Regions from separate parts of the Paenibacillus sp. FSL H8-0282 genome, predicted to be linked through region 1. Evidence: riboswitches for the same ligand, from Rfam matches in the RefSeq annotation. Region 1 holds a riboswitch; each other region holds the start of a gene.

What was found. A riboswitch is a leader RNA that binds a small molecule or an ion and turns the genes downstream of it on or off. The one in region 1 is predicted to bind cyclic di-AMP.
Region 2: linked by a shared signal. The riboswitch ahead of NST94_RS25225 (alpha/beta hydrolase) and the one ahead of NST94_RS00545 (C40 family peptidase) in region 1 are both predicted to bind cyclic di-AMP.
Region 3: linked by a shared signal. The riboswitch ahead of NST94_RS24755 (TrkH family potassium uptake protein) and the one ahead of NST94_RS00545 (C40 family peptidase) in region 1 are both predicted to bind cyclic di-AMP.

What each region holds. Positions count from the first base shown of each region.
Region 1 is NZ_CP150146.1:106,960-118,045, reverse strand. It holds gene NST94_RS00555 (M1 family metallopeptidase) at 1-1,923, shown strand, start outside; gene NST94_RS00550 (hypothetical protein) at 1,935-2,765, shown strand; cyclic di-AMP (ydaO/yuaA leader) riboswitch at 2,984-3,122, shown strand; gene NST94_RS00545 (C40 family peptidase) at 3,180-3,608, shown strand; cyclic di-AMP (ydaO/yuaA leader) riboswitch at 3,970-4,112, shown strand; gene NST94_RS00540 (C40 family peptidase) at 4,157-4,609, shown strand; gene NST94_RS00535 (GNAT family N-acetyltransferase) at 4,799-5,284, shown strand; gene NST94_RS00530 (cytochrome c) at 5,412-5,768, shown strand; gene NST94_RS00525 (4a-hydroxytetrahydrobiopterin dehydratase) at 5,851-6,138, opposite strand; gene NST94_RS00520 (hypothetical protein) at 6,367-6,660, opposite strand; gene motA (flagellar motor stator protein MotA) at 6,867-7,667, shown strand; gene motB (flagellar motor protein MotB) at 7,651-8,466, shown strand; gene rluF (23S rRNA pseudouridine(2604) synthase RluF) at 8,579-9,280, opposite strand; gene NST94_RS00500 (ATP-binding protein) at 9,270-11,086, opposite strand, start outside.
Region 2 is NZ_CP150146.1:5,825,456-5,836,541, reverse strand. It holds gene NST94_RS25260 (ABC transporter permease subunit) at 1-775, shown strand, start outside; gene NST94_RS25255 (carbohydrate ABC transporter permease) at 835-1,737, shown strand; gene NST94_RS25250 (glycoside hydrolase family 43 protein) at 1,785-3,317, shown strand; gene NST94_RS25245 (endo-1,4-beta-xylanase) at 3,363-4,382, shown strand; gene NST94_RS25240 (alpha-glucuronidase family glycosyl hydrolase) at 4,465-6,519, shown strand; gene NST94_RS25235 (Nif3-like dinuclear metal center hexameric protein) at 6,580-7,338, shown strand; gene NST94_RS25230 (hypothetical protein) at 7,423-7,596, shown strand; cyclic di-AMP (ydaO/yuaA leader) riboswitch at 8,031-8,217, shown strand; gene NST94_RS25225 (alpha/beta hydrolase) at 8,305-9,132, shown strand; gene NST94_RS25220 (hypothetical protein) at 9,392-9,577, shown strand; gene selD (selenide, water dikinase SelD) at 9,724-10,785, shown strand; gene mnmH (tRNA 2-selenouridine(34) synthase MnmH) at 10,844-11,086, shown strand, end outside.
Region 3 is NZ_CP150146.1:5,712,956-5,724,041, forward strand. It holds gene sdhA (succinate dehydrogenase flavoprotein subunit) at 1-938, opposite strand, end outside; gene NST94_RS24740 (succinate dehydrogenase cytochrome b558 subunit) at 984-1,649, opposite strand; gene NST94_RS24745 (LysR family transcriptional regulator) at 2,052-2,954, shown strand; gene NST94_RS24750 (TrkA family potassium uptake protein) at 3,483-4,154, opposite strand; gene NST94_RS24755 (TrkH family potassium uptake protein) at 4,168-5,526, opposite strand; cyclic di-AMP (ydaO/yuaA leader) riboswitch at 5,591-5,766, opposite strand; gene NST94_RS24760 (CPBP family intramembrane glutamic endopeptidase) at 6,089-7,765, shown strand; gene uvrC (excinuclease ABC subunit UvrC) at 7,854-9,806, opposite strand; gene trxA (thioredoxin) at 9,928-10,245, opposite strand; gene NST94_RS24775 (YqzM family protein) at 10,599-10,757, shown strand.

The DNA of each region.
Region 1 (11,086 bases):
GGGGATAGCTCAACAGCTTCTGTTACTAGCTTTGCTTCAAAAGAGGCCAAGTCCTCCAGCGGCACAGCGCCTGCAGCCGTACCACAGCAGGTATTGCCTGAGAGCGCACCCGTCCCGGCAGAGGAGGCTTTAAGCCAGCGGGTAGTCGAGTATCACATTGATGTCCAGCTTGTTCCTGACACAGAAACCTTAAAAGCTTCTGAGACAGTAACCTGGACACACCCCGGAGTAAAGCCAGTAAGTGATTTATATTTTCACATGTATCCAAATGCATTTGCCTCATCAGATACCACCTTTATGAAGGAATCCGGAGGGACGCTCAGAGGCGACAGCATGCCTGAGAACGGCTTCGGAAATATGACGCTGACCGATCTGCGCACGACAGAGGGAACTTCGCTAATGCAAAGAGTGCAATATGTTCAACCTGATGACGGCAATATCAACGATAAGACGCTTCTAAAGGTACATCTTCCTCAGCCTGTTAATGGTGGGGAAAGTGTAACACTTAAGCTTCAGTATGAAGTCCAGCTGCCCAAAATCTTTGCTCGCATGGGTGCTTCAGGTAACTTCGTTATGGCTGGGCAATGGTTCCCTAAGCTTAGTGTATACGAGCCTAAGGGCACACGCGGAGTTAAAGAAGAAGGCTGGGACCTGCATCAGTATCACGGGACCTCTGAGTTTTACAGTGATTTTGGCATCTTTAATGTAACGATTGCCGTTCCTTCCAACTATACGGTGGCTGCGACCGGATTTCCTGTAAAAAATGCCAAGCTCAAACAAGATCAAAAAATATATCAGTTCTACGCCGATGATGTCCACGACTTCGCTTGGGCTGCATCCCCTGATTTTACAGTAGCAGAGGAAGCTTTCTCTACGCCGGAAGTGCCTGGAGTACGAATTAAGGTGTATCTCGACCCACTGCACAAAGACTTACAAGAGCGTTACCTTCAAGCTGCCAAGGCTGCCCTGACCTACTTCAGCAAATGGTATGGCCCTTATCCCTACTCTACGCTGTCTATTATCGTCCCACCTAAGGAGGGAAACGGCGCTGGAGGAATGGAATATCCTACCCTTATTACAGCCTTTGGGGCCGCAGATTCTTCTCCAGATACCTCACTTGAAAGAACCGTCATTCATGAGATCGGCCATCAATACTTCTACGGTATGGTAGCCAGTAATGAATTCGAAGAGGCTTGGCTGGATGAAAGCTTTACTTCCTATGCCGAAGACAGACTTATGGAACAAGAATACGGTATCAAGTCTAATTTGCCTTTACAGGCCAGCCTGGTGACTATACCTGAGCCGTTAAATCTGGAAACGTGGAAATATGCAGGGGCGGATTCCTATAGCCGAAATGTTTATATCCGCGGCAAGCTTGTACTTAAAGATATCGAACGCCAGGTAGGTACCAAAGCAATGAACAACATCATGTCCTCCTACGCTCGTAAGTTCCGTTTCCAGCATCCCGCTACGTCAGATTTTCAGAAAGTCGTTGAGAAGGTAACCAAAAAATCATGGCAGGCATATTTCGATGATTACATTTATGGTGATGGTGCGCCTGACTTCTCAGTAGATACGATTACTTTTAAAAAAAATAACAGCGGCGATGCTCAAAGCTACGAATCATTAGTGAAGATTTCAAATAAAGGGAGCCATTACGTTGATGTTCCCGTGAAATTCACATTCGCCGACAGCTCTTCGGTGCAGCGGGTCTGGAACGGTGAAGGAGCAGAGACTACGTTTCAATTGTTAAGCGATAAGCCTCTTCTCTCTGCTGAGATTGACCCTGAGCATTCCATCTTATTGGAGAGCAAACATTTAAACAACTTTAGGCTGGCGGAAATAGAGCCCAAGACGCTCTCTCGCTGGACGTTAAGTGTAACTAAACTACTTGAAACCGTGCTCGGAACTCTTGTCTGGTGAGGTGAATGATTGTGAGAACATCGATAACCCGCGGCTGGCAAAGCATGAAGGAGCAATTTTATATTTTAATTCTGCTCTTCATCTACCGACTGCTCTGGGGCTACTTTATGTATGGTTTCATCCGATCTGCTATTATTCCAATTCTACTGCGCTATCCAGATAAAGACGCCGGCGGCAGCGGTATGGGCAGACTGTTGTATTATATCGAGGGACAGTTCAGCTTGAATACTGACCCTGCGATACGCACTTGGTTATGGATGCTTCTAGGACTTGTTGTCTTGCGACTTCTGCTTTCTCCTTTCATAAGGGCAGGATTGCTGCATGAGCTGCACCAGGAGCGAAAGGGCGAGCGCGGGCTGTTCTTTTTCCCCGGCATGAAGATCTATGGACTACCTGTCTTAGTCTTTAGCCTAATCGAATGGGTGCTGACCCTGCTGCCGCTTTACTGGCTTGCTCCAAAAATGTACGGGCTGTTCTTATCCTCTTTGTTTAACTACACTTTGTTACTTCATTTAGTACCATACGTATTGGCATGGCTTATATATATTTTTATCGTGCGCCTGTTTCTTCTATATATGCAGTTTGGTTACACCGGCGGTACAGGAATGTTCTCCTCACTGTTCATCTGCTTGCGGTCACTGATTCCTGCTATAGGTGTTTCCATTGTACTTGGTGCGGGAGGCTTGCTCCTACTGCTAGTGTGCGGACTGACGGGTCTGTTCTGTCCCGGCCTGCCGGCACTTATAATACGGCAAATCTCACCACTACCTTCTACGCTCTTAAAAATGTGGGGAATCTCTGCACAATATCATCTATGGCGTAGCAAAGCATTTCCACAATAAATTAACCTTATTTGACATAATAAAAAGGTCCCAATTCCTGTATTTAGGAGCTGGGACTTTTTCCCATTACGGATAACTTAAGAGTATTTGCAAAATCATAAAAGCTCTGTTACAATAAGTCCTGTGCTATTAGTAACAATTTTGTAATCAATTGAAACGATTCCTACATAACTAAATGTATTTATCGTAAGTGTAACTGTCGAAACGTCATTCTCTTGGTGCTTAACACGCCTAATTCCTTTGCACCGGGAAGTGGGGGAACCATATTTTGGGTGAATTGATCTCGCTTTACAGGGATCATAGGGAATCTTCTACCGAACCCTTAAGCTAACCTCGCAGGCCTTGGAAGGAGTACATCTTTTGAAAAGACATAATTTAAGAAAAAAATGCGTCGCTGCGGCGCTAGGACTTGTAATGGCATTATCTATTGGTGGAGGAAGCGCCTTTGCCGACTCTAAGATGGACACTGTAATCTCAAAGACTATTGGAGTTGCCTATAAAACCGGAGGTACAAGCACTGCCGGATTTGATTGCTCTGGATTTACAAAATATGTATTCAAGAATGTGGGTCTTACTTTACCTCGTACATCAAAAGCTCAATATAGCGTTGGAACTGCTGTATCCAAAAGCAATCTGCGTTCTGGTGATCTAGTGTTCTTTAACACACTTGGCAATGGAGTATCCCATGTCGGCATTTATGTTGGAAACGGAAAATTCGCACAATCGTCCTCTTCGCGTGGAGTGACCATCACTTCACTCAGTCAGGCCTACTGGGCCAATCGTTATGTTGGCGCTAAAAGAGTAATGAGTACTTCAGCTTATCAAGCTGTAGCCTTCGATTGAAACCTTCCTCACAACTATAACCTCATAATTACAACTATATGAACCTGAATCTGATTATGCCCGTAATCAAATTCGGGTTTTTCTTTTTCCATAATATATTTTTACACTATTAGAGCCCGATTGAAACACGTTTATTTGATAAAAATTGCAATTATATTAAAAATTAGGTCATTATTAACGCTTACATATGCCTTTCTACCGTAAAAATGCCAATTTTTCTGCATTAATATGTTAAAAACGATTGCCAAGCGGCTTTCTGTTTGTTACAATTAGCGCAGTGAGATTTTAGTAACATTTTTGTAATCATTAAGTTGTTATTTACAAAGGTTTTGTCATGTATTGATTACAAGCTAATCCTAATCAACAGTATGAGCCGAGTTTCCTAACTATTAGGAAAACGGGGGAACCAACTTTGGGTGAATTGACCTCCATTATATAGAGGGGTCATAGGGGACCTTCAACCGAACCCTTAAGCTAACCTCGTAGGCATTTGGAAGGGGTATACACTTTTGAAGAAGAAGTTAGCAGCAGCAGTACTAAGCTTTTCCATCATCCTCACCATCGGAGCAGGAAGCGCTTTCGCAGATTCCAAAATGGATAAAGTGATTGACAAGGCCATCGGTACTAAATACGTATCCGGCGGTATATCCACTAACGGATTTGATTGCTCCGGATTTACAATGTATGTGTTTGATAAGATTGGCATTAACCTTCCACACCAATCAGGTTCCCAATATCAAATGGGCACAGCAATCTCCCGTGATGATATAAGAGCCGGAGATCTTGTATTCTTCAATACAAGTGGCAAAGGTGTCTCCCATGTCGGCATTTATGTCGGTGAAGGTAAGTTCGCACACGCTTCTACCTCACGCGGTGTTACGATTAGCTCTCTGAGTGATAGCTACTACGTGAAACGCTACGTTGGTGCTAAGCGCATTATGAGCACAGACGCTTACCAATCGGTTGCTGCTGAATCGGAAGACAATGATGATGTTCAATAAGTAACGTACATAGGCTCTTTTCCAAGGTAACTCTTGGAGGAGAGCTTGTTTTTTTGTCTTATTACTTATTTACCCCTCTCATAATTTGTAAAACATTCCTCTCATATAAAGTTTCTGAGTCGAACCTCCCCCATTTTGTATATAATTAGTAATATAGCAATGTCCTCGTGAAAGGAGATCGTTGACCTTATGATAAATCCCTCGGTAACTTTTCATGTTGTTCCTATGGAGGCAATTCACGGAGAAGCTATTTGTAAGTGGAGCTATACGCCCCCATATAATATTTATGGCTGGATGCCGTGGGAGCAGATGCAGGCTCTTGGCATCGAGTTTGGCGATCCGCAGCTCCGGGAGGAACAATATATCTCCATATTAAATGAACAAGAGATTTTGTGCGGATTCGCACAGTTGTTCCCGATGGAAGGAGTCGTTCGTTTAGGAGTTGGGATGCGCCCCGATCTATGCGGCCATGGTTTAGGCAAACTATTCGTAGATGCCATCGTCCAGACAGCCTTGAATCGTTATCCTGATCGTGAGATAGATCTAGAAGTCCTGACCTGGAACCAACGCGCCATTCGAACTTATCAAAAATGTGGATTTACGATTACAGATACGTATGAACGCCGCACACCTACAGGAGACAAACCTTTTTATTGCATGGTCTATGACAAATGATATTAAATACCATATATTTCATGAGAATGATTGTATTCTCGTTCATTTTTTTGTCACAAACCCTATGATAACGCTTCACCATAAGCTATAATGTAGGGAGCAGCTTACATAGAAGGGACGAATTGGGATGCAGAAATGGATCATGAGCGGTTTGTTTTTTGCCGCCTGTGCCTTTGCGGTAGTACTCATGTTTACACTTCCGGGTAAAGAAGAGGTAGCGGAAGAAAATAAGCCCACGATGCCGGTAGTTCAACTGGACGCAGCAAAGGCAGAAGCAACCGTGAAAGCCAGCTGTATCACCTGTCACGGCGATCAGCTTCAAGGTGGAGTTGGACCAAGTCTTCAGAATGAAGGTGGCCAGCATGACGCTGAGGAAATCTATAGCATCGTCACTAAAGGACGTGGCCAAATGCCTTCCTTTAAGGAGAAACTAGCGCCTGAAGAGATCGCCAACGTCGCACTCTGGCTCTCAGAGAAAAAGTAACCCACCCAAGCAACTAAAAACGCCCGTGTATGAGATAGGTGACTATCTCTGCACGGGCGTTTATTTTATGATTTCGGCTAAACTAGTGATTTTTTTCAAAGGCTTCATTAAATTGATGCGCCTCTCGAAGATCTAGAGCCGTAATCCCATCTTCTTCATTAGATTCAAGTCGCAGTGTAACTGTTTTATAATCAATCGTAATATGTGGATGATGATCGAAGGCTTCTGAAATCGTGGCTACTTCATCAACAAACGCAATGCCCTTCATATATTGGCTGAACATATATTTTCGTACCATAACGTTATCTTCCAGCTTCCAGCCCTCTAGCTTGGTGATCTCCTCACGCAGTTCCTCTTCCGTAAATAACAATTCGTTTCCTCCCTTACAAAAAATTGCAGTAAAGTGCGCAGTTCCCTTTACTTGTCTTAGGCTTTAAACAAAACATCCCTTAGCTTCTGAGGTCCAAGGGATGTGCCAGGATAAAGGCGATATTTTCGATTTAATGTATTCACAAATCCCAGCGATTATAACTCGGCTTTATCAATTTTAACACGGGCTACTGACTACGGGCAAATTACGTACAGACTTCTCCTCCGCCTAAATTAAAACCACTGAAGCCAAATCCTCTTCGCCAACTAAAATATTAATGCGGTGCGTGTCCTTATCGTAAATAATTACGCCGCTCCCCACCTCAATCATAGGTTCATTACCCAGCGCGAAGAAAAGATCCTCAGCCAATGCTTCCCATACCTCCAGCTTTGATTCTTGGGGTAGTTCCTGCCACTCGTCCGGATCCATCTCAAAAAATAAATATCCATCGGAAATTCGTCCGACGGCTTCGGTCAAATCTGTTAGAATTTCACCGTAATCTCTACCATGCTTTACACCCACGTATATCACTCCGTTTTCTTCACAGATGAATAATTACTTACCTTATCCATTATAGCCGAAAAAATGACTTCACAAAAAACCGAATGATGTCGATAAATAAGAATATACGTTAATTCGGTTTCGCACAGAGTGCCCTGCCGCTGTTTCAAGGATGATATACGCGGCATTGTCGGAACACATCTTAAATCTCACGGACGAGGTGCAAAATGGAAATTTCAACAATAATTGGTTTAATTTTTGGTTTGGTTGCTGTAATCTGGGGCATGATCCTCAAGCACGCTCCACTTCATGCTTTGGCCACACCTGCTGCTTACGTTATTATCTTGGTGGGTACGGCAGCGTCTATTTTCATGGCCTTTCCTTTCAACGAGGTCAAAAAGATTCCAAGTCTGTTCAAAATGATCTTTATCAAAAAGAAATTAATCAGTAAACCCGAATTAATCACTATGTTTATGGAATGGGCTTCTATCACACGGCGTGAAGGTCTGTTGGCTCTAGAATCAAAGGTCGATGAAATAGAAGATAACTTCCTCAGGAATGGCATGCGGATGATCATTGATGGAAATGATCAGGATTTTGTCCGCGATGTCCTCATGGAGGATATCCACGCCACAGAGGATAGACATAAAGCAGGAGCGCTCATTTTCTCACAGGCAGGTATGTATGCTCCTACCCTTGGGGTGCTCGGGGCGGTTATCGGCCTCATCGCCGCTCTGGCTGATATGAGTGATATGAACAAATTGGCTGCGGCAATCGGGGCTGCCTTCATCGCCACTTTGCTTGGTATCTTTACAGGTTACGTATTATGGCATCCTATTGCTAATAAGCTGAAACGTCTCTCCAAACAAGAAATCGAAGTTCGAATGATGATGGTCGAAGGTCTTTTGTCCATACAGTCCGGTGTATCTACTATTGCCATCAATCAGAAGCTTGCTGTATTCCTAACACCTTCGCAACGCGTTAAGTTAAATGAGAAGGACGGTGGATCAGGTGAGCAAAAAGACTAGACACGAAGAGCATGAAGAACATGCCGATGAATCGTGGCTGTTACCTTATTCCGATCTCATGACTCTTCTGGTGGCTCTGTTCATCGTTATGTATTCTATGAGCGCAACGGATGCCAAGAAATTTGAAGAGATGAGTCAAGCCTTCAGTTCCGCACTTAATGGCGGTACAGGTATTCTTGAAGAGCGGGCAGCAATGCCTAGTAAGACTCAAGAAGATCTAGGGAAAAATGATAAGATGGGTAGCTCTACTTCCAAGAAAGCTGAAGAAGCAGAAATGGCAAAGCTACGACAAAAGGAACAAGAGGATTTAGAGAAGCTTAAGAAACAATTCGATCAATATATTAAGAGCAACGGTCTAACTGATCTGCTCAGTACGAAGCTTAATCAATCTCAGCTAATGATTACGATCAGTGATAACGCATTGTTCGCCTCTGGCCAAGCCATTGTTAAGGATGATTCGCGGCAATTAGCTAAATCCATCTCAACGATGCTGCAGCAATTCCCGGATTATGATGTAGTAGTGCAAGGGCACACCGACGATATTCCGATTTCTAATAGCAACTATTCATCCAACTGGGATCTGAGTGCGGATCGGGCACTTCAGTTTATGAAGATTTTGCTGCAGAACACGAATCTAAATCCGCGCAAATTTAGTGCGATTGGATACGGCGAGTATCATCCTATTTCGGATAATGACACAGCTACCGGTCGAAGCAAGAATCGCCGGGTAGAGGTTTCCATTATTCGCAAATATCAAGAATCCAAAGAGTTTACAGGGATTGTTCCCTCTGCTGAATAAGTGATGTCGTAAGGTAATAAAAAGAGCTGTCCAAAGGTCTTAGACCCCGGACAGCTCTTTTTTGTTGCGAGTACTACATTCTATATGGACCTGTAACATTGTAATAACATTCCTACAGTAATTCGTAGTTCAGCGTAGCTCCAAGCTCTTTCTTCTCATCAGCAGACAGCTCCCGCCATTCTCCCGTTTGCAATGCCCCCAGGCGAATATTCATAATCCGAATGCGTTGCAGCTTTCGAACCTCATAGCCAAAAGCGCTGCACATACGACGAATCTGGCGATTTTTGCCCTCTGTCAAAATAATACGGAAGACACGCTCCGTAATACGCGTGACCTCACAGGGCAGCGTCTTCTCACCTAATATTTTCACACCGCTCGACATGCCGGTAATAAATGAAGGCGTAATGGGTCTGTCCACGGTAACCACATATTCTTTTTCATGCCGGCCTTCCGCCCGCAAAATTTTATTAACGATATCACCATCATTAGTAAGCAAGATTAATCCTTCCGAATCCTTATCGAGACGACCAATCGGGAATATACGCTCATGATGACCTACAAAATCGACAATATTCCCCTTGATATGCTGTTCTGTGGTTGATGTAATCCCAACCGGCTTGTTTAGAGCAATGTAGACCGTCTGGCTCGAGGTTTCAAGCGCTATACCATCTATTCGCACATCATCGCCCGGAACAGCCTGACTGCCCAGCACAGCAGGCTCTCCGTTGATCGTAACTCTGCCGGCATCCACAAGCTTGTCTGCTTCTCGGCGTGAACAGTACCCTGTCTCACTGATGAATTTATTAATTCTCACGTTGTTCTTCACTCCGTTCATCCTTAATGTTGAGCCAAGGTGTAACCCCTCCAGCTGCAGGCAGCTTAATCATAACGGTTGTCCCCCGGCCAACTTCACTTTGTATTTCCAAATGACCCTTATGAGCCTGAATAATACGCTGGCTAATCATTAACCCAAGACCAGTCCCCGATTCCTTATTCGTGAAGAACGGTTCACCCAGCTTAGGCAGCACGTCCTCTGGAATCCCTTCACCCTGATCTTTAATTACAATAAAGACGCAATCCACAGAGTTCCAAACTTCCATCGAAATGACTCCACCCTCGGGCATAGCCTCAATTGCATTTTTAACAATATTAATAAATACCTGCTTCAGCTGGTTCTCTTCACAATGTACAGTAGCAGGTTGTTCAGAGAATTTCGTACTAAATTGAATATCATGTAGATGAGCCAGACTATCCAATAGAGAAACTACATCACCTAATATGTAGCGAAGATCTTTCTCCTGAAAATGAACGGCTTGTGGCTTAGCCAGAATTAAAAATTCACTGACGATAAGATTAATCCGCTCCAGCTCGGATAACATCAGCTCTATATGAAGCGGAACCAAGAGCTCCTTCTCCTGTTGAAGCTGTAGAAATCCTTTTAATGTGGTAAGAGGATTACGAATCTCATGAGCTACTCCTGCGGCCAATTGGCCGACTGTAGTTAGTTTCTCAGAGCGTCTAAGCAGCTCCTCCATTCGATTGCGTTCCGTCATATCACGAGAAACGTGAATAAAGGAATGGGGATAACCCTCTTCATCTCGAATTATCGAGGTACTAACGCTAACTTCAACTAATGATCCGTCCCGTTTAAGTCTCACTGTCTCGATCGGCGGCAGAACTGCACCATTTCTTAACGCGTCAAGCCGCTCTTCCTCTTGCTTAAGCGCTGTCGCGGGTACAAGATATGGCATATTGCCTATCACTTCTGTTGCACTCCATCCGTACAGCTCCTCAAAGGCTCTGTTAGTGCTAGTGATTCGTCCCTCCATATCCAACGTATGAATCGCATCCGACGTACCGTTAATTACGGATTCCAAATGCTCCTTAACTGCCCGGTTCTCTTCCAGCGTCTGCTTAAGACGATTGGTGCGTTGCATAAGATGAGAAGTCATAGCGTTAATCCGCAAGGCTAATTGACCTAGCTCATCACGAGAGGTTACGCTTAATGGAGGTTCGAACTTACCTCGCGCTACATCATTGACTTTAGCAAGTATAGCCTGAATTGGACGGGTAACAAAACCTGAAAGTATGTAACTACATAGCAAAAATAATGCCAGCAACAACAGAGACGTAGTCAAATAATTGGTTAATTGTTCATGAACTACGGATGAAATCACAGAATAATCCAAAACTACACCGATTACATAAGGTTCCATTTTAGCAGTCTGGATAGGAATGAAGCTTTTGAGTACTCTTTTTCCATGTACTCTCGTCTCCAGTGTAACTGGCTTCTGCTTCTGCTGAGCTAATAGAATGGCCGCTTTATCTTGCTCCACATTACCATAAGTATAGGTACCGAACTTAATTGGGCGGTTGCCAAGTTTCTTTTTAAATGCATCGCTTCCATCGCCCGCCATACTCGCTAAACCAAATGTTGTTGGATTAAATCCTGTAAGCTCTAAAATCCCAGGATTAACTTCTTTGGTTCGCTCTACAATTTGATCGGGATTGGTGATTTTGACATATTCACTAGCCGCAGTATTGAGCATAACAGGATTAATGATGTAGTTGCTTGCTTCATCATGATAATAACCCCACTTCTCAATGAAATCGGGATTGT
Region 2 (11,086 bases), 1.1 Mb from region 1:
TAGAGCATTTAGTGAACAAACATGGGTGGGTTTAAAACACTTCAAGTTTCTTTTTACGGACGATAGCTTTTTGAGAGTACTGCGCAATACGTTGGCCATGGGCCTAATTAATCTAGTTCTAGGATTTGTGACTGCGATAATACTGGCATTGCTGCTTAATGAGATCAAAAATGTATTTTGGAAAAGAACCGTTCAGACCATATCCTACTTGCCTCACTTCCTCTCTTGGATTATTGTAACAGGCATTGTAGCTACTTCTCTTTCGGTTAATGACGGGATTATCAACATCGTGCTCATGAAATTGCATCTCATTGATTCACCGATCCTTTGGTTGAGTGAAGGGAAGTATTTCTGGGGTATTGTAGGTGCTTCACACGTCTGGAAAGAAGTCGGATGGAGTACTATCATCTACTTGGCGGCTATCGCCTCTATTGATCCGGCTTTATATGAAGCTGCTGAGATTGATGGAGCGAACCGGTATAAGAAAATGCGTCATGTAACTTTGCCGGGCATGAAAGCAACCATTGTAATCCTGTTAATAATGTCCGTAGGACATGTACTGGAAGCTGGATTTGAGGTTCAGTACTTGTTAGGAAACGGGCTTGTCGTAGATTGGTCGGAAACGATTGATATATTTGTATTGAAATATGGTATAGCGCAAGGGAATTATTCCTTAGCTACCGCGGGTGGTATTTTCAAAACAGTCGTAAGTGTAACGTTGCTGCTATTAGCTAACTGGACTGCGAAGCGGCTAGGGGAAGAGAGGCTGTTATAATCATGGAAAAAACTCAATTGATTCCTCAAAAATCTCCAAAAAGTAATGCTGGAAACCGGATGAAAAATCTGAGGTTCGAACCCGTAGTGTTCAGCACCTTCAATACTATATTTATGGTTTGTCTAGTTATTGTTACCTTGTATCCATTCCTGAATACTATAGCAGTCTCCTTTAATGCGGGGAATGATACCATCCGCGGCGGCATTTATTTATGGCCTAGAGAGTGGACCATACAGAACTACAAAGCGGTTTTTGCCTCAGGTACAATTTATAATGCTTTTTGGATTTCGGTAGCACGAACAGTGATATCTACGATCCTGAATCTATTTTTAACTACGATGCTTGCGTATACATTAAGCCGGAAAGAATATGTTTTCCGCAAACATATTACCTTTATATTCGTCCTTACCATGTATTTTAGTGCGGGTCTGATTCCAAACTATTTCCTTATGAAGGATCTTCATTTGCTCAATTCGTTCTGGGTATATGTAATCCCGTCCATGGTAAGTGCATTTAATATGATCGTTATCCGTACTTATATTGGTACCTTACATGAGAGTCTTATGGAATCTGCAAGAATCGACGGTGCCGGGGAATTCAAGATCTTCATGAAAGTAGTCTTCCCTTTGTGTAAACCTGTTCTTGCTACCATCGCCCTTTTTGTTGCAGTAGGTGCGTGGAACCAATGGTTTGATGCGTTTATCTACACCTCTTCCCGCCAGAACTTGAGTACATTGCAATATGAATTAATGAAGCTGCTATCCTCTACTATGAACTCGAACAGTAACCCTAGTGTAAATAATGGGACAGGGATGACTCAGGAGTCGGTACATGCCATGGTTACACCAATCTCCATACGGGCAGCCGTTACGATCGTTGCTTCGGTTCCAATTTTGCTAGTTTATCCATTCATGCAGAAATATTTTGTGGTCGGTCTAAATGTAGGAAGCGTGAAGGAATAAGGAGCTTGCAATCACTATTAAGTAATAGGAAGGTTGTCTGTTAAATTATGACCCCATCTTCAATCACATACACGAATCCGATACTTCCAGGCTTCTATCCGGATCCAAGTATCACTCGGGCAGGGGATGACTACTATTTAGTTTGCAGCTCCTTTGAGTATTTCCCTGGCGTACCTATTTTTCATAGTCAGGATTTGATTCACTGGACACAAATAGGTCATGTGCTCAATCGTGTAAGTCAGCTGGATACTCGTAAAAGCAAGAGCTCTGGGGGGATATTTGCCCCAACGATCCGGTATCATGAAGGAACGTTTTACATGATAACGACCGAAGTACACGGGAAAGGAAATTTCTATGTTACGGCTACGGATCCTGCGGGTCCGTGGTCAGATCCGATTAGTATTCCTTATGGAGGAATTGATCCTTCCCTAATGTTTGATGAGGATGGAAAGGTATATGTAACCACCCAGCAGGGGGCAGATTATGACTCCCATGCCATCCAATATGAGATAGATATTGCTACGGGAGCAGCGTTAACAGAACCTGTTGTTATCTGGACTGGGGATGGCGGACCTTGGACGGAAGGACCCCATTTGTACAAAATAAATGGAATGTATTATATCATGACGGCTTCAGGAGGAACGGCTAAGGAACATCGGGAGATCATTGGCCGCAGCTCCTCTCCATATGGACCGTTTGAAGGATTGCCGTATCCAATATTGACGCACAGCGGTACTGACAATCCCATTCAGTATTTAGGGCATGCCGATTTGATTGAGGATCGTAACGGGGATTGGTGGGCCGTATTCCTTGGGGTAAGACTAGTAGATGCAAAATTTACTGTGCTTGGAAGAGAGACTTTCCTTGCTCCCGTAAGCTGGACTGAAGACGGATGGCCGATGATCGATAATAATGAAGACACAGTTGGACTGGAAATGAAGGTTTCACGTGTACCTGGTCAATCGCCAAAACCTAAGACTAGTGGAAGATATGATTTTGATGATCAAGTATTGCCGCTAGGATTAGCCTTTCTGCGGAATCCGGCTGAGGGAAGCTGGTCCTTAAACGAAAGACAGGGATGGTTATCTCTTCGAGGACAATCTGCAGGTCTCAGTGAAGTAGGCCAAGTGGCTTTTGTAGGCAGAAGACAGCAGCATACTTCGGCAGAATGGAGCACGCTGCTTGAAATGCCTTCATCTATTGCTGATGTGGAAGCTGGACTTTGCGCCAGATTAGATGAGAATGCTCATTATGAAATTGGACTTGTTCAAAAAAACGGGCAAACAGTGATTACAGCTCATGTGACTATGGATGGAATAACCCATACAGTGGCAGAGGTTCCAACTACTGCCGAGCGAATTTATTTGAAAGTTAAGGCTGAGCTTACCGAATACAGCTTCCTTTATTCTTTGGATGGGCAGGAGTGGAATAAGCTATCAACAGCAGCAGCGTATCCATTATCCCCTCAAGCTGTAAAAGGAAATGGATTTACGGGTGTTCTTATCGGATTATATGCAACAGGTCATGGCAAGGTGGCTGAGGTGCCTGCCTACTTCGATTGGTTCGATTATCAGTCTTGAATTATTTGAATACTGATATAAATGCGTTTGTCAGGAGGGAACTTGTTGAGACAAGCTAGTGATTACACAGAACCTGCACTAAAAACAATATTTGCTGAGGATTTCAAAATTGGCGCAGCCGTTAACCCGATGACGATACAATCACAGGAGCACTTACTCGCCTATCATTTCAATAGCATTACCGCTGAGAATGAGATGAAGTTTGAAAGTCTGCATCCGCTTGAAGACATTTATAACTTTAAACTAGCAGATCAGTTGGTTGCGTTCGCCCGAAAACATCATATGGCTATGCGTGGGCATACTTTAGTCTGGCATAACCAGACTACGGACTGGTTGTTTGAGGATAAGAAGGGCGGATGTGTAAGCAAAGAGACATTGCTTGCACGGCTCAAATCACATATTCAGACCGTGGTTGGGCGTTACAAGGAAGATATCTATTCTTGGGATGTTGTAAATGAAGTTATTGCAGATGAAGGAGAAGAACTTCTTCGCCAGTCAAAGTGGCTGGATATTGTCGGACCGGAATTTATCGGCAAAGCGTTTGAATTCGCTCATGAAGCCGATCCAAAGGCTTTGTTATTCTACAACGACTATAACGAGTCTAATCCCCTTAAGCGCGACAAAATCTATAAAATGGTGAAGTCGCTGCTGGAACAGGAAGTACCGATCCATGGCGTCGGATTGCAAGCGCACTGGAATCTATACGATCCGGACTTAGATGAAATACGTGCTGCTATTGAGAAGTATGCATCTTTAGGGCTTCAGCTCCAATTGACAGAGCTGGATGTGTCCATGTTCCGTTTCGATGACAAACGAATGGATTTAAAGGTTGCACCTGCCGAACTGCTCGAGCTGCAGGCAGAGCGGTATGAAGCGATGTTTGCTCTGTTGAAAGAATACCGCGACGTGATTAGCTCAGTCACTTTCTGGGGAGCAGCGGATGACTATACATGGCTGGACGGCTTCCCTGTTCGGGGACGGAAAAATTGGCCATTTCTATTCGATGAGCGGCATAATCCTAAGCCGGCTTATCACCAATTGCTTAACGCTGTCACCAAATCATAGAGCGGGTAACCTGCTCAAGCTTGCGAATTATGAACCCGTCCTTTTCAATCCAGGGCGGGTTATTTATACGGGAGGAATAAACATGACAAATACCGCTTATGAGGCTTGGCTCAACTATGGCCAGCTGAAATCAGGATCTCTATACAATCAATATACAAATTGGTGTGGTGAGCTGGTTGTAACGGAGGACAACGAGACGATTCAGGCGGCAGCCGCGGAATTCATACAGGGGATGGCCTCTATGCTGGGCAAAGCGCCACTGCTCACAGCGCAACCAGAAGGACCGTGTATCGTTATAGGAACCTTCCAAGGGGGGAATCCGTTAATTGGTAGAGTATTCGCAGGAGAGCGAACCGATTCACTGGGTCCTGAAGGTTTCCTTATACGTACAAACGCTACTGAGCAATGTATCGCTGTCGGTGCTTCAACGCCTGTTGGAATATTGTATGGCGTATTCCATCTGTTACGGCTGATAGGAACAGAAAGCGAGATAGACGGTCTGAATTTGTCTATGAATCCGGGGAACGGCCTGCGAATGATTAATCACTGGGATAATTTTGATGGCAGTATTGAACGTGGCTATGCTGGACGGTCCTTTTTTTACGAGTCCAATCAATTTCTTAACGATACAAAGCGGCTGCGTGATTATGCCAGATTGATGTCCTCTGTGGGGATCAACGCGATTTCGATTAACAATGTGAATGTTCATGAGCTTGAATCTCTATTTATAACGGAGCAATATTTGCCTGATATCGCGTTAATTGCAGGAATATTCCGCGTATACGGAATTAAGCTATTCCTCAGTGCTAACTTTGCCAGTCCGATACAGATCGGAGCATTGGAGACAGCTGATCCACTGGACCCAGCGGTGCGGCAATGGTGGAAAGATAAGGCTGGTGAGGTTTATCGAGTGATCCCTGATTTTGGCGGGTTTGTGGTCAAAGCAGATTCAGAAAATCGACCAGGGCCATTCACTTACGGGCGTGACCATGCCGATGGCGCTAATATGCTTGGAGAAGCACTGGAGCCGTTTGGCGGAATCGTGATTTGGCGTTGTTTCGTATATAACTGCAAGCAGGATTGGCGTGACCGTAAGACCGATCGGGCCAGAGCAGCGTATGATCATTTCAAACCATTGGATGGCCGATTTAATGATAATGTAGTGCTGCAAATCAAGAATGGACCGATGGATTTTCAAGTCAGAGAACCGGTATCTCCGCTGTTTGGCGCACTGGAACATACCAATCATCTGATGGAGTTTCAGATTGCTCAAGAATATACGGGGCAGCAGCGGCATCTCTGTTATCTTGTTCCACAGTGGAAAGAAGTCCTTGATTTCAATACTTATGCCAAAGGGCAAACTACGCTTGTGAAACATATTGTGGACGGATCGGTGTGGGGAAATAAGTATAATGGTGTGGCTGCTGTAACTAATGTTGGGGATGACATGAACTGGACGGGGCATGGGTTAGCTCAAGCTAATCTGTATGGATATGGGAGATTAATTTGGAATCCGGAGCTGACGGCAAAAGAAATAGCTGAGGAATGGATTCGCCTTACCTTTGGCACTGATGAAGGTCTAGTGGCTGCTATTCGCGGGATGTTAATGGACTCATGGAGGATTTACGAATCTTACACAGCTCCATTAGGTGTGGGCTGGATGGTTAATCCGGATCATCATTATGGGCCGAATGTGGATGGATATGAATACGCCAAGTGGGGAACGTACCATTATGCGGATCATAAGGGCATTGGTGTGGATCGTTCAGTCAAATCGGGAACGGGGTATAGCGGACAGTATATGGGTCTTAATGCATCAAATTATGAGAATCTAGCGTCTTGTCCAGAAGAGCTGCTGCTGTTCTTCCATCATGTTCCATACACGCATGTTCTGCAATCGGGGCAAACGGTTATACAACATATCTACGATACTCATTTCGAGGGGGCAGAGCAGGCTGCACAGCTTCTAGCAACATGGGAATCACTTGAAGGCAGCATGGATAGTGGATTGTATGTGCAAGTGAAGCAACGTCTTGAAGAGCAAGCAGAGCATGCGCAGGAATGGAGAGATCGGATCAATACGTATTTTTACCGCAAGAGCGGAATTGAGGATCTTAAAGGCAGAAAGATTTATTAGATTTTGAACCGAGGGATGATGATAGTGAGCCTCACGATTAGAGCGATTTTGAAAGATTTAATGGGAACTGTGGAACAGGTAGAAGGGACTGTGGATATTCTGAACCCAGGGGAACCGGAAACTGAAGTCACAGGGATTATTACGGCCTTTTCTGCCACACAAAATATTGTGGAGCAAGCAATAGCGTTAGGAGCCAATTTGCTGATCACGCATGAAGGTGTATTTTATAGCCATCATGCGGCGAACGAGTGGTTAGAAGGTGATCCGGTTTATCATGCGAAAAAAAGTCTGATCGGACATTCCCCAATAGCTATTTTTCGTTATCATGATTATTGGCATCGGCAAGAGCAAGATGGGATTATGATGGGTTTGCTGCGAGAGCTGGATTGGTCAGACTATGTGGAAGAGCAGCAAGCGGCTGCTACGATTCTCACTATTCCTGCCATGACTGTACTGGAAGCTGCTCAGTATATTAAAAGTAAGCTAGGGATCTCTTATGTACGCGCTGCTGGTGACCTGTCTCTGTCCTGCAAACGCATAGGGATATTAGTAGGTTACAGAGGGGGCGGGACGATGGCTATTCCACTTTTTAATGATCACAATCTTGATTTAATTATTGCTGGAGAAGGACCAGAGTGGGAGACTCCGGAATATGTGCGGGATGCAGGGCACCAAGGCAGATCTAAAGCGCTCATCATGTTAGGTCATGCGGAGAGTGAAGCGCCGGGGATGAAATATTTAGCTGAAATCTTAGCAGACAAATATCCCATGCTTCCTACCCGGTTCATTGCTGAACAACCCATCTATCAGATGGTTTAATCTGGGGAAATTAAGAGTACGGAATAAATAAACATATTATGGAGAAAATGAAGGGAAACAGGTCACTGAGAAAGGAGTGTTTCAATGGAAATTCCTTTGGAGGCTGATGAAGTATTAAGTCGGATCAAAAAGCTGCAAAGCGACGGAAGCTCGATCAGTAAAAAACAAGTAAAGCAAAGCGACCCAGAGCTTATGAGAAGTGCGCTGTTCTTTTTTCCAAGCTGGGAGCATGCATTGAAAAACGCCGATCTTTTGTAGCCATAGTATTGTAAAAGGAAGCTAAGTGGACAGGGGGATATCTCTGATTCTGCTTAGCTTTTTTCTTTTTTATGAAATCATTCGTGCTGTTCATGTGAAATAATATTAACAAGCTTGCCAAACGGATCGGGGACATAGAAACGACCAACACCCCAAGGTACAGAAACTGGCCCAATATTGGTATTGAAGATTGTCGTTTCTTATTAAATAGGAAAGTACTGGTGAATCACCCCCTTTTTCGCTTGCTTCAGAGCTGTTTTTCTAAAGAAAACGAGTAAACAAGAGCAAAAGAAAGAGAAAATGAAGAGTATGCTTAATATGAAATGAAAAGCATTGCTTTCAACATTATTTTGACCAGAGCCCTCCTTTACAAGAAAACCTTACAAGAGTATGATTCATCTCAGAACTGAGAATTATCTTAAATTTACAATTACATAAGCAATCCGCTTAATTTCCGTTTCTGGAAAGCGGGGGAACCAACAACTGGCAGCCGATGTGAGAGTCGGCACTGGTTATGGGGTGAATCCTGTTCCGGGTGCATAATATGCATCCCTGCAGGTAGGGCAACTCTCACTGCCCGAATCCGACAGCTAACCTCGTAAGCGTATGGAGAGAGGATGAATGGCGTGTTTAGTGATGAATAGCCACAGAGAATCCCTCTGTGGTTTTTTGCTGCGTTTTTAAGCAGATATAGTCGTAGAATTTATTATGAAAGAGGTGTTACCTTTGCCTATCGCTAAACTGAACGGAACTTCGCTCTATTATGAAATCAATGGAACTGGCACTCCGGTTGTGTTTATCCATGGACATGGATTAACACACAGTATGTTCAAACCACAGCTGGAGTATTTTTCCGATAAATATAAAGTGATTTTGTGCGATTTACGGGGGAATGGCAAGTCTGGTAAACTGCTGGAGGCCCCACATGAGATTATTGAGACGCAATGTCTGGATCTGATTATGCTGTTGAATGACCTAGGTATCCGTGAAGCAGTTTTTGTAGGAATCGCCTATGGTGGCTTAGTCGTTCAGCATATTGCCAAACAATATCCTGAGCGTGTAAAAGCCATTGTGGTTGCGGATAGCTTTTGTAGGACTCACGGATCAACAATAGTAGGGAAAATACAAACTATGGCAGCATATTGCAGTTTACTAATGTATTATCTCCCAAGCGAGCTGGTGTTGCCTTCGATTCGGATGATGTACCGAGAGCGCTGGAGTCTGGCCTACAATGAGATTAGAAGAGGGCTGCTGGACAAACGTCCCCGGGAGCTATATCGGCAAAGGCTGGCTACGAGCCATGTTGATTACACCAGATGCTTAAAGGCTTTTAAACGTCCTGCTTTATGTATTGTAGGGGACTTTAATGAATTTGGAGTGAATTGTATGAAGGAAATGGTGTCTCAGCTGCCACATGCGCAGTTGGCGATTATTCCGAACGCATTAGATCCAAGTAATCTGTGCCAACCGGAGCAATTCAATGCGATTCTTCAACGTTTCTTAGAGAAGCAGCAGGGTACTCAGCAGATTAGCTGATCTATTGGGAGACCTTCACAAGCGAAGCGTTTAAGTGAGAAAAAAGACGTCCCATAGCCAGGGAGCACGAGCTGGCTATGGGACGTCCTTTTGGGTTGAACTTTAGGGGAATTCTCCCTAAAGTGAAGGAGATTATGGCTCCTAGAACATGGATTAGGGAAAACTTCCCTAATAATAGGATGTTTTTAGCCATAAATGGGTATTTGCATGAATTTTTAGGGAGGAATTCCCTAAAAACCTCATTTTAAAGCGATTATCGATGAACATTAGGGAGGATTTCCCTAATATAATGGACATCCAATTAAAGGCTGGCTTATCCGTAGTGAAATCTACGAATGAGCCAGCCTTTGGTTATTTTACTAACCGATGGATGTTGAACATTTACAAGCATATTGTACCTAGAACGCCACTTAATGTCCCTACCCTACCACAGCACCAAATATAGCTCACCAGACGTGGGAAAGAACAATAGACTCTAAATAGTTATAGAAGGAGGCGTAGTAAGCAACGCATCTGCTACTCTTGCATTTTGTACAATGCGATCTACTCGTGTAAGATTAAGATAATTCATACTAAAGGAGCTGAGTCATGATGTCTCAAGCTGAAACTATAAAACTGACTTCATTATCTTCAAAAGGGGGCTGCGGCTGCAAAATCGGTCCCGCCGATCTCATGCAGGTTATTCGTAGTCTGCCACCAACTGTTCCTAACCCGGATCTACTTGTAGGTCTTGATACTAGTGATGATGCAGGGGTGTATCGTTTAAGTGATGAATTAGCGTTAGTGCAAACTGTTGATTTTTTCACGCCGATCGTGGATGATCCCTATTCATTTGGTCAAATTGCAGCAGCCAATGCATTAAGCGATATTTATGCGATGGGTGGAAAGCCGCTTACGGTGCTTAATATTGTGGCCTTTCCTATTTCTGTTTTAGATAAAAGCATTCTCGGTGACATTTTGCGCGGTGCAGCGGATAAAGTACAGGAAGCAGGAGCTACTCTTGTGGGCGGACATTCCATCGACGATAAAGAGCCCAAATTCGGATTGGCCGTTACGGGCCTTGTGCATCCTGACAAAGTAAGAACGAATGCGGGCGCCAAGGTGGGAGACAAGCTGATTCTAACGAAGCCTATCGGTGTGGGGATCTTAACAACTTCCATTAAAAAGGATCAGCTATCTTCTGAAGAAACCACACGCCTTACGACAGTAATGTCTACTTTGAATAAAAAAGCGGCTGAAATCATGGAGCCTTATGATGTACATGCTTGTACAGATGTTACCGGATTTGGGCTACTGGGACATGCCTCGGAAATGGCTAAAGGGAGCGGCACGGGCCTGATCATTCGTCAAGGCGATGTACCGATGCTGCCAAGAGTAAGAGAGCTTGCGGAACAGGGATTTGTTCCAGGAGGCACTAAGAATAACTTTGCCCATCTGGAAGGCAGCATTCTTTATCCGGAAGAGATGGACCAACTAAGCCGCTATATTCTATGTGACGCTGTGACTTCTGGCGGACTGCTGATCTCTGTGGCCCCTGAACAAAGCGAAGATTTGCTAAAAGAGTTAGTAGATGCAGGGGTAGAAGCGGCATTGATCGGAGAGGTAACGGAAGAGCATCCGGGTCAGATTACGGTTATAGCTGCTGTGGAATAACTGTTGTATATCAGCTTAGAGCAAATTATGAAGGTTAGCCACCAGAGGAGAGAGCATATTGTTTCAGGACATTACACTGGAAGAACTTAGAGTGTTAAAAAACAAGAAGCAGATCACCATTATTGATGTTAGATCTCCTTCTGAATATAAAGATGCAACGCTGCCGGATAGTTTGAATATTCCTTTTTTTGATGATCAGGAACGGGCTGAAGTAGGGACGTTGTATAAACAGACAAGTGTGCAGGCCGCGAAAGAACGTGGTTTGGAGATTGCTGCGGCAAAACTGCCTTCTTTTGTCAAA
Region 3 (11,086 bases), 1.2 Mb from region 1:
AGGTCCAAATACACCATGTTCTCGCCATTAATGCCCAGCCCTTGATCCACACACACATTAAAAATTTCACGTGTAGCAATATCGCGCGGCACCAAGTTACCGTAGGACGGATATTTTTCTTCGAGGAAATACCACGGTTTCCCGTCTTTATAAGTCCAGATACGGCCGCCCTCGCCACGTGCCGATTCCGACATCAGGCGGAGCTTGTCATCTCCTGGAATAGCCGTTGGGTGAATCTGGATAAATTCTCCGTTGGCATAATGTACGCCCTGTTGGTATACCGCACTTGCGGCTGTCCCTGTATTAATTACGGAGTTCGTTGTTTTGCCAAAAATAATACCCGGCCCGCCGCTTGCCAAAATAACAGCATCCGCAGGAAAAGTCTCAATCTCCATCGTCTTAAGATTCTGGGCACTGATGCCTCGGCATACACCTTCGTCGTCGATGATAGCTGAAAGGAACTCCCAGTTCTCGCGTTTAGTTACGAGACCTTCAGCTTCCCAGCGGCGCACCTGCTCATCCAACGCGTACAGCAGCTGTTGGCCTGTAGTCGCGCCGGCAAAAGCTGTACGGTGCCGCTTCGTTCCGCCGAAACGCCGGAAGTCGAGCAGGCCTTCCGGCGTACGGTTGAACATAACGCCCATCCGGTCCATAAGGTGAATGATACCTGGCGCAGCTTCACACATCGCCTTAACCGGCGGCTGATTCGCCAAAAAGTCACCGCCATAGACGGTGTCATCAAAATGCTCCCAAGGGGAGTCGCCCTCACCTTTGGTATTTACAGCGCCATTGATGCCGCCTTGCGCACATACGGAGTGTGATCTTTTTACAGGAACTAATGAGAATAAATGGACATGCGCACCAGCTTCCGCTGCCTTGATGGTAGCCATCAGGCCGGCCAGGCCGCCGCCCACGATAATGATATCGGATGTTGCCATGATAGTTCACTCCTTTTATCGAAAATATCAGAAAGGATTCTTAAATTAAATGAAGGTCTTTATGGACTGGGCAATGGTTGCTGCAGTTTGAAATTCACTGTCACGGAAAGTAACCAGCGAAATCAGGAACATGAAAGTTACTAATACAAATATGCCAAGACAGAGGTAAGAAGATACCCGCTGTGCACGTGGACCTACGGTAATTCCCCAGCTGATCAAGAAAGACCAGAGACCGTTCGAGAAGTGGAAGCATGCAGCAACGATACCGATAATATACAGTGTCAGCAGAAGTGGCTGAGTCACGATATCATGCATCAGACCGCCTAATTCTTCGTGCTCCACATTACCCACCGCCACCTGAACCCGTGTTTGGAACAAGTGCCAGACGATAAAGATGAAGGTAACAATACCTGTAATCCGTTGCAGGGTATAACGCCAGTTTCTTTCAATGTTGAAACGGTTCAAGTTCGGCTTGGATTGATACGCAATATAAAGTCCGTATACCCCATGGTACAGCAGAGGAAGCCATATACCGAACAATTCCAGGAAGAAAACGAGCGGCAGGCTGTTCAGCCATAACACGCTGTCAGTGAAACCGGAAGCGCCACCCTCTACAGCCGCAAAATTCGTCATCATGTGCTCAATGAAGAAGGCTCCAAGTGGGATAACGCCTAGCAAGGAATGAATCTTTCTGGAATAAAATCCTTTCATACAAAGTAACCCCTTTCCGATTAAAACAGCGTTTTCATTAATGGGTATTCACCGCCGGAACTACATTTGACACAGGATAACGTTGACAATCCAATGACATAATTCCTTAATTTACCGTTATCCTAGAGTTTACCGGACTTAGTTTTATTTTTCACAAAATGTGAATATCTTGTGTCACTTTTCATGTTACTCTTTTTTCGCTTATAAGGGAATTGCAATCTAATTATTAAACGTTATACAATAAACGCATAAGAATAGATTTTATATGATAATAATTCTCATTTAGCAAAACAACATTTTCCGACATAACCTGATTTTCCTTATGTAATAAGAACAGTTACTCTTACGGCTATGAATTTCATCACTACTGATCGTACATCGCATTAGGAGAGGAACTCAATTATGTTTGACGATTTAGATGTTTTTGCAGCAGTTGTGGAACATTCCAGCTTAAACCGGGCCTCACGCCAGCTCAATCTATCCCAGCCCGCCTTGTCTCGCAAAATTTCTAAACTCGAGGAACGTCTGGGGGTCGCACTATTTAATCGTTATGGCAAACGACTGGAATTAACCGAGGTTGGGCGTCTCACTTATTCCTATGCGCTTGAACAACGGCAGCAGCGCTCCAAGTTTCTGGAAGCCCTTTCCAAATTTAAAGAGGGGGAGCCAAGGCTTGTCACCTTGGGGGCTAGTCTTACCTCACTGCAGACCACGCTTCCGCCGCTGGTAAACGCTTATATGGATAAATATCCGACCGCAGAGCTGAAGCTGATCACAGGCCGAACGCATGAGATCGTATCCTCAGTTAGTGAGGGAAAATCAGACGTAGGTCTGATCGCTTCCTCTATTCAAGAACCCGGGTTACGCTGCATTTCTCTGTTTGAGGATCAACTGCGACTGGTCGTCTCAGAGCAGCATCCTTTAAATTTATCTTCCAAGCTAACCATGGATAATCTATCCCGGCTGCCTATGATTCTCTTCTCAAAGGGGACCTGGTACCGGCGTCTGACGGACGATCTATTCCAGCGCTGCGGGATTGATCCCGATGTGCGCATGGAGATTGACTCCTTCGAAGCCATCGTACGGCTGCTTCCGACTGTCAAAGCGGCTGCGTTGCTGCCAAAGTCTTATCTGCGTCCAGAACTGCTGAACGGTGGCGGGCTGGTGTCCTTACATATCAAGGAGCTGGAACAGACTCAACGGACCACCTGCCTGATCTACCGTGACGATGGAAGCATGAGCACGGCGGCTCGCAGTCTGGTGCAAGTTACCGAAGAGATGTTTCTGACAGAACGTGAGCAGTAAAGCCGGACCAAATGAATCAAGGGGCGCACCTATTGATCTCCAAATGAGGCAATAAGTGAAGTACTTATAGCGTAATTAGAGAATTTCTCCCTGAAGTTCAGAGATTTCTGTTCAGCAGACTTATAATTAGGGAAAACTTCCCTAATTTTCGGCCGATTCAGTAACTAACTAATAAAGGAATCCCTCTGTTTATTAGGGAGGAATTCCCTGATGTCGTTCATTTAGAGCGAATAGCGGCTATTTTTAGGGAGGTTTTCCTAATTAGTTCACACCCACTCTGTACATCGTACAAACAAAGAACGCATATCGCCCATAATGCACCGTCACAGATACCACAAATCATCTAATTGCAAGCCGTACGATAACCACACCTAGCAAGTCGCGCACCGACCAAACCAACATTATAGAAAACAACGCGTGGTCTAATGTCATACGACACAGTAAATCCATTACTTTTCCTACTCTTTACTCCATAAAAAAGAAGCTGCCTCCAAGTAGAATTCACTACTTTTGAGTCAGCTTCTTTTCCTATGATTCTTGGTTCACAACTTCACTCTCAAAACGGTCAATACTTTCATTAGGACCAATGAGTACCATAACATCGCCTTCACTCAAATAATCATGGGCAGTTGGAGCGACGATTATTCCGCTTTCCCTATTTAGGGCAACAATACTGCAGCCATATTTAGCTCTTGTATTTAAATCAGACAAGCTTCTGCCGTTCATGCAGGAAGGTACGGTCAGCTCGACAATTTTATAATCCTTGGACAGTTCAATATAATCCAGCAAATTGGGCGTCACCAGCTGATGTGCCACACGAATCCCCATATCCCGCTCCGGAAAAATAACCCGATCAACCCCCAGCCGCGACAGTGCGCGGCCATGAAGGATAGAGATTGCCTTAGCCACCACTTGCTTGACTCCAATCTCCTTCAACAAAATGGCCGCCAGAATGCTTCTCTCCATATTGTCACCAATCGCAACAATCCCACAATCAAAGTTCCGTACACCAAGCGAGCGCATAATTCCCTCATCTGTAGCATCTGCTACTACCGTATGCGTCAGCTGATCGCTCATTTCCTCCACGCGTTCTTCATGGTGGTCAATGCCGAGCACCTCGTAGCCCATTTCCATCAGCTCAAGCGCCAGGCTTGAACCGAAGCGACCTAAGCCGATTACTACAAATTGCTGTGCTTTCATTTCTAATTAACTCCTATCCAATAATTATTTTACCTTCCGGATACTTATACAGTGGTTTACCCTGTTTGGGACCGAGTGCATACGCTAAGGTTAGTGGACCTAGCCGACCTGCAAACATCGTCAGACAGAGTAGAATCTTACCGATCGCTGACAGTTCCGGAGTTAGCCCCATAGTCAGTCCTACCGTAGCAAAGGCGGAGGTCGTCTCAAACAAGATTGCCAAGAAATTACTGTCTTCAGTTGTGGAGAGTATCATCGACACAGAGGCGATTAACAACAAAGCCAGCAGCGTGATCGTTAATGCCTTGTAGATGCGCTCTTGAGCCAGCCGATAACGGAACAACACAACATCTTCCCGTCCACGCAGCATAGCAATTACAGCACCAATCATCATTGTAAAGGTTGTTGTCTTGATCCCGCCGCCCGTTGAGCCCGGAGAAGCACCAATAAACATAAGAATCACTATAAAAAATTGTGTAGCCTGCCGAAGTCCAGCAATATCTACTGTGTTCGCGCCAGCCGTACGGGGAGACACGGATTGAAAGAAGGCCGATAATATTTTACCGCCGAAATTCAGTGAACCCAGGGTACGAGTGTTAGTAAACTCAAATATAAAAATAACCAAAGCTCCGATCAGAATCAGCCCTGTGCTGGTGGACAGGACAACTTTACTATGTAGAGACAGCCTGCGGGTTACCCGAAACTCCACCAGATCTGACATTACAATAAAACCAATCCCGCCGGAGACAATCAGAAACATTACAATAATATTCACAAGCGGATCATATACATAATCAGTTAAACTGCGAAAATCCCCAAAAATATCGAACCCCGCATTATTAAACATAGACACCGCATGAAATATGCCATAATAAATCGCTTTTCCCAACGGCATATCAAAAGCCCAGCGAATAGACAGCAGCACAGCGGCACAGCCTTCTATGACAAGAGAATATATGAGGACTCTCCGGATCAGTCGCACAATTCCTTCCATAGAGCCTTGATTCATGGCTTCCTGTAGGATTAGCCTGTCCCGCAAAGATATTTTACGCTTTAACACCAGTGAAAATAGAGTGGCCATGGTCATAAAACCTAAGCCGCCGATCTGGATCAGGATCATAATTACGGTTTTCCCAAAAATCGTGAACGAAGTTCCGGTATCCAGCACAACAAGCCCTGTAACACAGGTTGCCGACGTTGAAGTAAATAATGCATCAATAAATTCCACGGAATTCCCGCTTGTGCTTGAGATGGGCAGCATAAGCAGCAGGGCCCCTATCAGAATGATCGATGCAAAACCAAGCACCAGTATCTGCGGTGGCGAGAGCTTCAGAAACTTAAATTCAGAAATCCTGCGAAACTGTGAAGCCACTTTGCTCACCTTCTTATCAAAAATTCCAACAAAAAAAGCACTGGAAAACCAATGCTGACTTGGTTCCTGCAGTAAATTAGCCTACGAGGTTAGCTGTCGGATTCGGACTGTGCAGGCTGCCCTATTCGTTCCCAGAACGAAATTCACCCCTGATGAAAGTGCCATTTATCGTGTACACTCCACTTTTCATCACTTCTTATGGTTCCCCCGTTTTCACCAGAAATTCGGCTACTATACAATTGCATACAAATTATATACGTTATTTAGTGAATTCACAAAGACACAATTAATGCTCATTCACATGAAAAAATGCGGTTTAAAGAGACTGCATCAAAAGGAGTGCCTTTTCTCATCACTTTTCCGTGTTTTCCCTGCAATTACACCGATTCTCATCATTCGTGCAGAAATGAACACGATAAAATTCATGGTATAAATTCACATGACTATTCTATACTATCTCTATTACCCATAAAAAGAACATATAATGTTTTTTGTAACCAACCAGGCACTAATACTATAATGGAACATAACATTGTCACAGTACATAACAAGGAGGCGTTACATGAATCCCGTCGGCCAGCCCTTACAGCAACGTGCCCTCTCCAAGAGGCTCATCATCTCGGGCATTATCGGTCTTATTCTATTTATTATGTTTCAGATTTCCCCTTCACTGCTTAGTAGTCCTACAGGTGAAGATACCACCGTCATTAGCAAGGCAGAAGCCCGTGATCAAGCCATATTATTCGCAGAACAAAAGCTCAACTACACCGAAGCACCAAACGATCAATGGAATGTACTTTACCAGACGGACTCTTCCTTTTATGGTTATATGTCTCGCGAGAAGCTTGTGGAGGACTACACCAAGAAAAAATTGGATCAAAAATATCCTTTTGATGTCTTTCGTGCAACGCTTACTCCTTCAGCGGAGCAAGAGCCGCAAATCATCGTTGACCTCAATATGTATAACGGTAAGATTGTCGCTTTCTCAAAGGCTGCAAAAGTTACCTCCGAAGAGGGGTCAGGCATCGCTTCCGTTGGTGCAAAAGAGGACAAGGGAGCTGACCTCACTCTAGCGCAGAAGGAGAATCTTGCTCGTCCTTGGCTTCAGGAATGGGAAGTAAATCCTGCCAAGCTACAAATTGAATCGAATACAGGAAGCCATGGGCTAGTGTATACGGATAGTACTGTTCAGGTCGGCGAATCCTTATTGCACTATTATTTTGATTTCAGTGGAGAGCAGGTATCCAGCTTTAATGCCGGATTCACTGCACCAGCTTGGCATACCTCCTACGTACAAGGACAGACCTCTTTAGCGGAAAAGCTAACATTATTCGGTTACGGTGTACCCACACTGATTTTAGGAATTCTGGCACTCGTCTACAGTATTCTTAGAAGAGAGCATACTTCCTTTAAACGTGGAGTATTCCTAAGCTCAGCCTATTTTGTAATCATGATGATCAGCACCTATAATATGCTGCCTGAATCAACGGGCGAAGGGCTAGAAGCACAGATTACCTCTGTCATTATGTTTATCATTTATGCTTTGTACAGCCTGCTGATGTCCTCCTTGCTCTACTTCTCTTTAGTGGGCGGTAATGGCCTATGGCGAAAAGAGGAAGGCATGAACCCTTGGCCCCGCGCCAAAGAGCCCGGCTATGGACAATATGTGTTGGACAGTATCCGGGCTGGATACATCTGGGCTTTCGTTCTGCTAGGGGTGCAGACGGTTATGTTCATCATATTATCGTTTACCTTGCACAATTGGTCTACTACAGACGCCACCCAATCTCCTTATAACATGAGATATGCTTGGCTTCTGCCTATCGTCGCATGGCTCGCTGGTTTATCTGAGGAAGCCATTTATCGCTTTTTCGGAATTCCTATGCTGAAAAAGGTGTTCCGGAACACTTTTATCGCTTGCTTGATCACCACGCTGGTTTGGGCGTTTGGCCATACGTTATATCCGATCTATCCCATCAGCTCCCGTCCCATTGAGCTGACTGTAATCGGGCTACTGTTCAGCTATATTTTCCTTCGTTACGGGTTTATTGCTGTCATGTTCAGCCACGTCGTGTTTGACAGCATCCTGATGGGCGCTACGCTGATCTTTATGAAGGAGAGCGTAAATGTAGGCGCGGGTATCTTCGCGATTATTATGCCGTTCATAGTCGCTTACATCGTCTATCGATTTAATCCACCACAGAAACCTAAGCCGGTGGAGCCTTCTTCTTTGATTTAAACTAATGTGAAGACGTAATAAAATTAAAAAAGGGCATCAAAGCAGCTTTAGTCGCTGCTTTGATACCCTTTTTCTTTTGTCACCATTGCTATGAGGTTGGCTCTTCATCCTTGAGCGCATCAAGAATTTGTTTTGCCAGCTTTTCTCCAATAGAAAGTGTACGGAAATCATCCACGGAGGCTTCTTTAATTTTCTTAAGCGATCCGAAATGCTTTAGCAGCGCTTTACGGCGCTTCTCACCTATACCAGGTATAGAGTCCAGCTTGGAGGTAACCATGGACTTCCCGCGCTGTTCACGGTGGAAGGTGATCGCGAACCTATGGACCTCATCCTGAATCCGCTGCAAAAGGTAAAATTCCTGACTGTCCCGGGCTAGCGCGACAGGCTCTGGCGGATCTCCAACTAAAAGCTGAGCCGTCTTATGCTTATCATCCTTAACAAGGCCGCAGACCGGAATGAATAATCCCAGCTCATTCTCCAGAATATCAATAGCAGAGGAGATTTGCCCTTTCCCTCCATCGACCACGATAAGATCCGGTATCGGAAGATTCTCCTTCAATACCCGTTCATATCGCCGCCGAATGACTTCGCGCATCGTTCCATAATCATCCGCACCCACTACCGTACGAACCTTATATTTACGGTACTCTTTTCGTGCAGGCTTACCATCAATGAAGACAACCATCGCTGAGACCGGATTAGTCCCCTGAATGTTCGAGTTATCGAACGCCTCAATACGGCTCAAGCGTTCAAGCCCCAAGCTCTCGCCTAAGCTGATCGCTGCTCCAGAGGTACGCTCTTCATCCCGTTCAATCAGCCGGAATTTCTCGTCGATAGCCACTCTTGCATTTTGGCAAGCCATGCCAACCATCTGCTTCTTAAGACCGCGTTGTGGCACAAGCACCTTAATGCCCAGCCACTCCTGCAGAATGGAGGCGCCGCCAGCGGCATCCACGATCCCTGCTGCCGCAGCTTCCTCCGCTGCCGCTGCACGTGCCTCAGCCTCTTCAGCCGATTCAGGAGTATCTTCACCCTGTTGTAAATCCGCTTCTGCTGGAGCAGCTATGGCGATCTCGGGTTTAGTCTCTTTATTAGCCAGAGACTCCTCATCGAGCACATCCGGCAGCAGAATCTCCTGCGGCAAAGCGGGATTATCACTGTAATACTGCGTCACATAAGACATAAAGTCACTGTAGGCTTCACCATAGAACGGGAACACGGAGGAATGGCGCTGGATCATCTTCCCTTGTCTCATGTACAGAATCTGTACACACATCCATCCCTTGTCTACAGCATAACCAAATACGTCCCGGTCCTTAGTATCTGTAGTGTTGATCTTCTGCTTCTCCATCAATGCATCGATATGGATAATCTGATCCCGCAGTTCCTTCGCCCGCTCAAAATATAATTCCTCAGCAGCTTCCTGCATTTTTTGCTGTAAATCCTTTTTGACCGCCTCATGACCTCCGCCTAGAAAAGCAGCGATGTCCTGCGTAATCTGCTCATACTCGGATTTCTGAACCTCCTTCTCACACGGTGCCAAACACTGGCCCATGTGATAGTAAAGACAGACCTCCTTTGGCATCACGCCGCATTTACGAAGCGGGTACATACGATCTAGGAGCTTTTTTGTCTGCTGAGCAGCATAAGCATTAGGATAAGGGCCAAAATATTTTGCTTTATCTTTAATCACCCGGCGTGTAACCTCAAGGCGCGGGTGAGTTTCATTCGTTATTTTTATATAAGGAAACGTCTTGTCGTCTTTCAAAAGCACATTATAACGCGGCATATGTTTCTTAATCAGATTACACTCTAGAATGAGCGCTTCCATGTTACTGGACGTAACGATGTATTCGAAATCAGCAATATTAGCGACAAGCCGCTGCGTTTTACCATTATGACTGCCTGTAAAATAAGAGCGTACCCGATTCTTAAGTACCTTCGCTTTGCCCACATAAATAATAGTGCCTTCCTGATTCTTCATCAGATAGCAGCCAGGCAGATCGGGTAGTAGTGCCAGTTTATTGCGGATATTGTCCAAAATGATCCCCTCCAGCTAAATTGGACCCATGATTAGTTGGCATTCAGCACACAAAACGCCTCCGGAATGAACCGAAGGCGCTGAGTGGCAGGGCCGAGGCCCGAACAGTAGCATCTATCAATTATTGATGTTTTGCTACGATATTTTTCAGGGATTCTTTGGAGTTCAGTCCCACAACTTTATCTACCGGTTGACCATCTTTGAAGAAGATCAGAGTTGGGATACTCATAACACCAAAACGGGAAGCCGTTTCCGGATTCTCATCCACATTCAATTTTGCAATTTTCACGTCGTCTCCGAGCTCTGTGGACAATTCATCCAAGATTGGAGCGAGCATTTTACAAGGACCACACCAAGGAGCCCAGAAGTCTACTACTACAGTACCTTGACCTTCCACTTCGTTACTGAAGGATTGGTCAGACACGTTCACGATAGCCATGATATTGTTCCTCCTTTAAGTTTTGCGAAGCATTATGCACATCTTAAGCCAAAGCTTAGTTCATGGAAGCTGCTCCGAAATATGAGTTAATAAATTGTTTCATGTAATATGATAACCAAATTACCACTTACCGACACATTACAAGTATAACATATCTTTATGGGATATGTGAAATATCACTCGCAATTATATTGCCTTCAATGTATTTTTTTTACGTACTCTTTTCTTTACAACCTCCCCAGCATTTCGGTATACTTAAAGAAAGCGCATTAATTGTCAATGACTTATTTCATAAACTAATGTCAATTTGCATCTAATAATACAGGGCTTGTCCCTGTAAGGAGGCAGAAACTATGGATGTTAACGCGCAAGTACGGGACCCACGAGAACATATCAACGAAGAACCCCGCAATGATCTTGGGGATTTAATGACCGGATTTTTCGGAATGACCACGTTTATGACGGTTGTCTTTTTCGGAATGGTCATCCTTAAGTTCATTCTCTCGGAGTAAAGGAATCATCGCACAATAAAAAGAAGCTGTCTCAAAAGTAGTGAATGCTACTTATGGGGCGGCTTCTTTTTTAAGAATAATGAGGGAAAACCTCCCTGATTATAGCCGATATTTGCTATAAATGAACGGAATCAGGGAATTCCTCCCTAATAATCGGGAGAATATCTGTTTTCGCTGACGAATCAGTTCATTTTTAGGGAGATATTCCCTAATTATCGATCAGATTCAGTATGCCCGCCAGATGCTGCAACCCGAAAGTGTGTTTGAACAAGTGAAAAACAATCAGGACTTAAGGCGATCCTGCTTCGTAGCAGGGAGAAAGCGGCGTT